2 linked regions of the Posidoniimonas corsicana genome follow. Each later gene encodes a partner of the first gene's protein in a complex. Links are inferred from orthologs where the notes say so. Each region holds a gene or a part of one and is shown on either strand. Other genes may lie near its edges. The genes, in order: tsaD and tsaE.

Region 1 (3,313 bases):
TGTGCTGACCCGGTGGTCCGGTAGATTCCCAACCCTGATACGCATCGCACCTCGTTGATTCGCACCTATTGAGGCCGTCGCCCTGGCGGCCCCGCCGGCACCATCCCACCTGTTCGGCCGCTCGGTCACGCAAGGACGTCGCTTGGACGCTCACGATCGCGTGCCCCGGCCATCCCCCGTCGCGTTCCGCACAGGCGCCGCCCTTCCCTTTGCCGGATGGACGCGTGTCGAGCTTCGGCGCCGCCGCTGCAGACCGACAAAAAAAGGAGTATTCGAAGATGCTTACGAGCTTGATTACCTTGGCGATCGCTTCGGCGGTTGCTTCGCCCGTCGCCGACGCCCCGAAGTGGGAGTCCGACTACGGCAAGGCCCTTGAGCAGGTCCGCTCGGACGACCGTCCGCTGCTGGTGGTGCTCGACAAGCCCGGTGAAGAAGTTGACGCGAAGCTGCTGTCCGCCAAGGACGACAAGACCCTGCAGAAGTACGACCTGTGCCGCATCGACGCGAGCACCGAGTACGGCAAGAAGGTCGCCGCGGCGTTCAACGCCAAGACCTTCCCGCACGTTGCGTTCGTCGACAAGACCGGCGAGGTCGTGCTCCACACGCACAAGGGCAAGATCAGCAAGGACGCGTGGAACGCGTCGCTGACCAAGTACCAAACCGGCGCCCAGCCGGAGCGTCACGTGGTGCTCCGCCCCGCCAGCGAGGCCCAGCCCGTTATGCAGTACGAGCCCGTGTACCGCGACAACTCCTACTGCCCCAGCTGCCAGAAGGGCTTCTAACGAAGCGCTCCTAGCTGGACAGAGCTAAAGCTTAGGCGGCCCGCATTGATGCGGGCCGCCTTTGTTTTTGGCCCGTCTCATTTCTACGGGGAGTATTGGCTGCGTCGTTCTGTCCAGAAACACGCGCGAAGGGGACAAAACTCGGGGACTATTTCTCCCCTGATTTGCTGTAAGTGCTTTTCAATTAAACCGTTGCGTCAAGTGCGCCCGAACAAGCCGGTGGGGTTTTGTCCGTTTTCAAGCGCGCGAATCGGACAGTCCTCCCCTGCGAACGACTCCGATCTCAACGCACACCGTGGCGCCCGCTGCCCAACAGCCTGCGCGGTAATATGGGCGCACGAACACTCCCATTAGATCGCGCGGCGCGGCCGTTTTCCACGACGATCTGCGCGGCAACAGCGGAGAGCAGGCGGCGTGAACGGCCCGCTCGCCCGTGAGGTAACGCTCGGCCACAACCGGCTGTTAGCGTTCCAACCCCGGGGCGATGTCGAGGTCGAGCGGCGCGAACTTGCCGGCGCGGAACCGTTCGACGGCGATCGCGCCCATCACGGCGTTGTCGGTGCAGAGCGACAACGGCGGCACGTGCAGCCGCCAGCCGCACCGCGCGGCGTCCTCTTCCAGCCGGGCGCGAAACGGCCCGTTGGCGGCCACGCCGCCGCCGACGCACATCGTGTCGAATCCCGTCTGCCGCATCGCCTGCTCCGCCTTGCCGGCCAGGCAGTCGATCACCGCCGCCTGGAAGGAGGCCGCCACGTCGGCCACCTCTTGTTCGGTCAACTCGACCGGCTGGGCGTCGTCGAGCTTGCCCGGTCCGATGAGCTGGTACCGCACGGCTGTCTTCAGACCGCTGAAGCTGAACGCCAGCCGGTCGTCCTTCAGCATCGGCCGCGGGAAGCGGTGCCGCTTGGGGTCGCCCCGCTCGGCGGCCTTCTGGATCGAGGGCCCGCCCGGGTAAGGCAGCCCCAGCAGGCTGGCGACCTTGTCGAACGCCTCGCCGGCGGCGTCGTCGATGGTGGCGCCCAGCAGCGTGAAGTCGGTCGGGCCATCGCAGCGGTAGAGGTTCGAGTGCCCGCCGCTTACAATCATGCCGACGCACGGGAACACGTCCTCGCCGGCGGCCATGCGGCACGCGTAGACGTGCGCCTGCAGGTGGTTGATCGCGACCAGCGGCAGCCCGGTGGCGGCGCACAGCGTCTTGGCCGCCACCAGCCCGACCAGCAGCGACCCCGACAGCCCCGGCGTATTGGCCACGGCGATGGCGTCCAGGTCCGTCAGCCCGAGTCCGGCCCGCTCGAGCGTCTGATCAATCACCGGCAGGATCCGCTCCACGTGGGCCCGGGACGCGATCTCCGGCACGACGCCGCCGAAGCGCTCGTGCAGGTTCTCCTGCGAGGCCACCATCGAGGAGAGCACCTCCAGCTCGCCGGTCACGACAGCCGCGGCGGTCTCGTCGCAGGTGGTCTCGATGCACAGCAGCTTCATGGTTCGGCTTTCTTCGCGGCGGTGGTCAGCAGTTCGACGGCCAGCTCGAGTTGTCGATCGGCGACGGGCGAAGCGGCGTCCTCGCCCCACGACGCGAGCAGCCGCCGGGCCTCGTCGGCGGTCAGCGCCAGCGCGCCATCCTCGCTGGGCGACACGCCCCACTCGTCGGCCTCGCTCGATTCGGCGAAGCGGTGGATCGAGCCGCCGCTGGGACGCCGGTAGGCGGCGGTGGTGAGTTTCAGCCCACTGCGTCCGGAGTCTAGCGGCACCAGGCTCTGCACGCTCCCTTTGCCGAAGGTCCGCTCTCCGACAACGAGTGCGCGGTCGTGGTCCTGCAGCGCCGCGGCGACGACCTCGCTCGCGCTGGCGCTGTAGCGGTTGACGAGCACCACAACCGGCAGCCCCTCGGCGACCACGCCGCCGGTGGCGTTGATCACCCGGGGGTCGCCATGGCGGCCGACAATCGAAACGATCACGCCCGCGTCAAGCAGCAGGTCCGCCACGTCGACCGCGGCCTCCAGCAACCCGCCCGGATTGAACCGCAGGTCCAGCACCAGGGCCCGGGCGCCTTCGCCGGTGAGACGGTCGATGGCGGCCCGCAGCTCGGCGGCCGTGTTGGCCGTGAACGAAACGATACGCGCGTAGCCAACACCGCCCTCGAGAACCCGAACACCGGTCACGGTCGGGGTGGTGAGCCGCTTGGCGGTCAACTCGACCCGCCGCGGCTGGGAGGAGGCGTCGGCCCGCAGCAGCAGCGCCACGCCGGCGGCGTCGCCCCGCGTCAGCTCGTCCGCCTGGGTCAGGGTCATCCGCTCGGTCGGAGCGCCCCCGATCTCCAGGACCTGCTCGCCCGGTTGCACGCCGGCCTTCTCGGCGGGCGACCCCGGACGCACGCCGAGCACCACCATGCGGCCCTCTTCGATCGCGAACTCGACGCCGGTGGTGGGCCGGGCCGCCTCGGCCAGCTGCTTGAGCCGCTCGAAATCTTCGGCCGGCAGGTACGAGGAGTACGGGTCGAGCTCGCTGAGCATCCCCCGCAGCGCGGCCCG
Region 2 (3,270 bases), 2.2 Mb from region 1 along the record:
AGTCGCTTGCCCTACGGCTTGCCGGGATCCAGGTGCCCCGGTCACGCCGATCTCTCGACGCCCGACTCCACGAGTGTGCTAGAACGCAGCCAGAAGAGCTTGGCTCGCTCAATCTTCCGTTTGATTTCGTGCGCCCGCAGGCGCCGTCTACCGTCGACGACCGACGCCCATGGCGGCTACCGCCAGTCCAAACAACGCCAGGCTGGCAGGTTCCGGAATGGTGTAGATCCGCACCCAGTCGACTTCAACGTTGAGCCTGTCCGACGATCCAAACACGCTCTGGATCTGAATCTGATTCAATCCCGGGTTGTTCTCGCCGTCGCCGACACCCTGCGAGTTCTGCATGAACCCAAAGTTTGTCGCGTCCACCGAAATAAGATGGAACTCGCCGTCGTCGGGGATGCTGTTGAGGTCGAAATTGAACTGGTACTCCTCGGCGGTTTGCCCCAGAACGTCCACGTCGCGGTAGACGGTGTTGATGGTGCCGGCGGCGTTGTTGCCCAGCTTCCTGACTCGCATCTCCCACCAGGAGACCGCTGGGTCGAAATCGATCGGCTGCAGGATTACCACGCCCGGCGCGATCTCTACCTGGGGGCCGTAGTCAACGCCGATGCCGCCGAACAACCCGTTGGACCCGTCGTCATCGGTCTGAACATCGAAGATTAGGCTGTCGGGGCCGTCGGTAATCGCGCCCGCAACGCTCAGGTCGCCGAACGTAAACGACCCGAATCCGTTTTGTGGGTTCGTCGGGATGGTCTGCTCCGAGAACTCAGCAATCAACACCTGGGCCGAGGCAGGCGACGCGGTGGCCGCCACACCTATGGTGGCCAGCACCGCAGCAATTAGTCGTTTCATGAGGTCACTCCACCAGAAAAGGGTGTCGAATCAAACACACAAACGAGGCGCCATCTACCTATCGTTCCTGGGGTCGTTCATTCGCATTGACTTGAGGCTCGTCGGCTTGGGCCGCAGGGCTGCTCAAGTACTTTAGCAACAGCACTCAATCGTCAAGTCCAGACATCTCCTAGTGCGCGGCTCAGCGTCAAGGATCGCGATCAACCCTCTGCCGACCTAGACAAGGCCTTTGCCCAACCGGGCGGCTGCTTGTGACGAGTTTCAAAACGCAAGAAAAGGGAAGCGGGCGTTGGACCGTCGTGACCAAGCCGCCTGCTCAGCCGGAATATAGAAGGGCCTTGAGCCAAGGGTCAAGGAAACTAGCGGCGTTTTGCGCAATCGCGGAACCACGAGGCGCATTCGCAACATTGTTAGTTGAGAAAGCGAAAACACCCTATACCACTGCGTGATTTCATCTGCCTGGTGTTTAGTTTTTGCACTCTCTGCCGCTGAGAAAACAGTGAAGTGGAACAGACAACGACTAAATGCCGTTGCTCCGCACTTCTTTCCGGTTGCGCCGTTGGAAGTCCCTAAGCGCCGGGTTGGCCGAGAGAGGCCTTCAATGCGGCCGCGTCTTCGGGGGGCAGGCCTGTGATCGTGACGTGCCGTGACTCGCCGTCGGTCGGCTCGATAGTGATCCGCACCGTGTTGCTCGGCAGGCAGTTGGCGACCAGGTCGCCCCATTCGACAAACGTCAGGCCGACCCCCTCGAAGTACTCGTCGGGGCCGAGGTTGAGGAACTCGTCGTCGTCCTTCAGGCGGTACGCGTCGAAGTGGTAGACCGGCCGCGTGCCGGACGTGTACTCGTTGAGCAGCACGAAGGTCGGGCTGGTCACGTCCTCGCGGGGCGTGCCGAGCGCGGCGGCAACGGCCTGCACCAGTCGGGTCTTGCCGGCGCCGAGCGTGCCGATCAGCGAAATGGTCGTGCCCGCCGGCAGCGTAGCCGCGAGTGCCTGGCCCAGGCGGTCGGTGTCGGTGAGGGAGTGGATTTCGATCTCGAGCGGATTCACGGGGGTGTCAACAAGTGGTTGGAGGTTGGTAGTTAGTGGATCCGGCTAGCCATGCCAGAAGCCCGTCGGTTCGAGAGTGGTTGTGTGTCCATCCGCTTCTCGGATCTCCATGCCTGGTCGGGCAGTGACCTCGCCCACGATCGAAAGGCCGCACTCCACGGGACTCTCGCGGAGCATGGCTTCGGCGGTTTCTCGGGGCGCGGTCAGCAGCAGCTCGAAGTCTTCGCCATCGGACAGCGCGTGGTGCAGTGGGTCGGTCCCGTCCGCGGCGGCGAGTTGCTGGGCCGCCGGCGAGACGGGTATGGCGGCTGCGTCGAGCAGGGCGCCGCGGCCGCTGGCCGCGCACAGCCGGCTGAGGTCCAGCGATAGGCCGTCGGTGATGTCCATGCCGGCGTGCAGATCGTACCGCTGGTGGAGCAGCAACGCCTCCGCTACGCGGGGCGTGAAGTCGAGGTGGCGTCCGGTGATGCTGCCGCCCAGCTCGCCGGTCACGAGGATGGCGTCGCCCGCCCGGGCGTTGCTGCGGAGCAGGGCGCCTCGGTCGGTCGGTTGGCCAAAGGCGGTGACGCTGACCGTGAGTGGCCCGTCCCAGACGTTGGTGTCGCCGCCAGCGATGATGGTTTCGAACTGCTCGGCCAGCGGCAGCATGCCGCGGTACAGGCCCTTCGCCAAGGCGAGTGGGTCCGCGTGGCCGCGGGGGAGCATTACCGAAACGACGACCGCCACCGGCTTGGCGGCCATGGCGGCCAGGTCGCTGAGGTTGGCTGCGAGGCACTTGTGGCCGATCCAGCGTGGCTCGGCCTCGTTGAGCAGGAAGTGCGAGCCGTCGCCGAGCGAGTCGGTCGTCACGACTAAGTCAGCCGTCTGGCGGAGCGACAGCACAGCGGCGTCGTCGCCCAGCCCGACCCGCAGCAGCGGGTGCGGAGGGAGCGTCTTCTGCAGCCAGTCAACGAGGTCGCGTTCCATGCCGCGAGTTTCGCCCGCGGCGGGCCGATGTGCAAGCGGCGTCTAGCGGCGGCTGGCGCTCTGCTTGCAGGCGATGTGGCCAAACAGGGTTTCGCCGTCGCGGAGGATGTAGAACTTGACCGGGCCGCGGGTGGCCAGGTTGGCCCGGGTGGTGATGTAGCGGAGGTCCTGCTCGGAGGCGGTCTCCCACTCGTGCATGCCGACCAGGATGTCGCCGTCGCGGATGCCCTGCTTAGCGGCGGGGCCGCCGGGCCGCACGTCGACGACCCGCATGCCGCCGCGGTAGCGGGTGCTGAACTTCTCAAACTCGTCGTCGGGGACCTTGGCCAGGTCCATGCCGAGCAGGTCCCAGGCGAGATCGTCGTGGCGGTCGGCCGGTTGCGAGGCAACCTGCACGCGG

Evidence for each region.
Region 2: the proteins of tsaD (region 1) and tsaE are in contact, whole or in part, in a crystal structure (PDB 6N9A), measured with the Thermotoga maritima proteins. The link is inferred for Posidoniimonas corsicana from one-to-one orthologs. Residues at the interface, in WP_004082750.1 of Thermotoga maritima: Cys10, Asp11, Arg49, His50, Leu82, Gly84, Gly135, Gly136, Glu154, Thr155, Leu156, Asp157, Asp158, Ser159, Glu162, Asp165, Lys166, Arg169, Leu170, Tyr175, Lys213, Thr214, Leu217, Tyr218, Gln221, Arg222, Asn324; in WP_004082108.1 of Thermotoga maritima: Leu37, Gly38, Lys46, Lys57, Val59, Lys60, Ser61, Thr63, Phe64, Thr65, Leu66, Met67, Val69, Pro71, Tyr82, Arg83, Leu84, Asp86, Asp88, Phe89, Asp93, Ile128, Asp130, Glu131, Arg134.

Annotation. Positions count from the first base shown.
Region 1 is NZ_SIHJ01000001.1:3,949,727-3,953,039, forward strand. What follows is about bases 255-3,254. They hold tsaD (tRNA (adenosine(37)-N6)-threonylcarbamoyltransferase complex transferase subunit TsaD), read right to left. Parts: upstream 2,265-3,254; coding sequence 1,245-2,264; downstream 255-1,244. Other genes in these bases: KOR34_RS15205 (hypothetical protein), read left to right, coding at 279-782; KOR34_RS15215 (S41 family peptidase), read right to left, coding at 2,261-3,254. In the rest of the region: more of KOR34_RS15215, read right to left, coding at 3,255-3,313.
Region 2 is NZ_SIHJ01000001.1:1,706,321-1,709,590, forward strand. Bases 165-3,121 are described here. They hold tsaE (tRNA (adenosine(37)-N6)-threonylcarbamoyltransferase complex ATPase subunit type 1 TsaE), read right to left. Parts: upstream 1,905-3,121; coding sequence 1,425-1,904; downstream 165-1,424. Other genes in these bases: KOR34_RS06610 (PEP-CTERM sorting domain-containing protein), read right to left, coding at 165-855; thiL (thiamine-phosphate kinase), read right to left, coding at 1,950-2,870; KOR34_RS06625 (trypsin-like peptidase domain-containing protein), read right to left, coding at 2,913-3,121. Outside these bases: more of KOR34_RS06610, read right to left, coding at 148-164; more of KOR34_RS06625, read right to left, coding at 3,122-3,270. UniProt on the Escherichia coli protein: Required for the formation of a threonylcarbamoyl group on adenosine at position 37 (t(6)A37) in tRNAs that read codons beginning with adenine.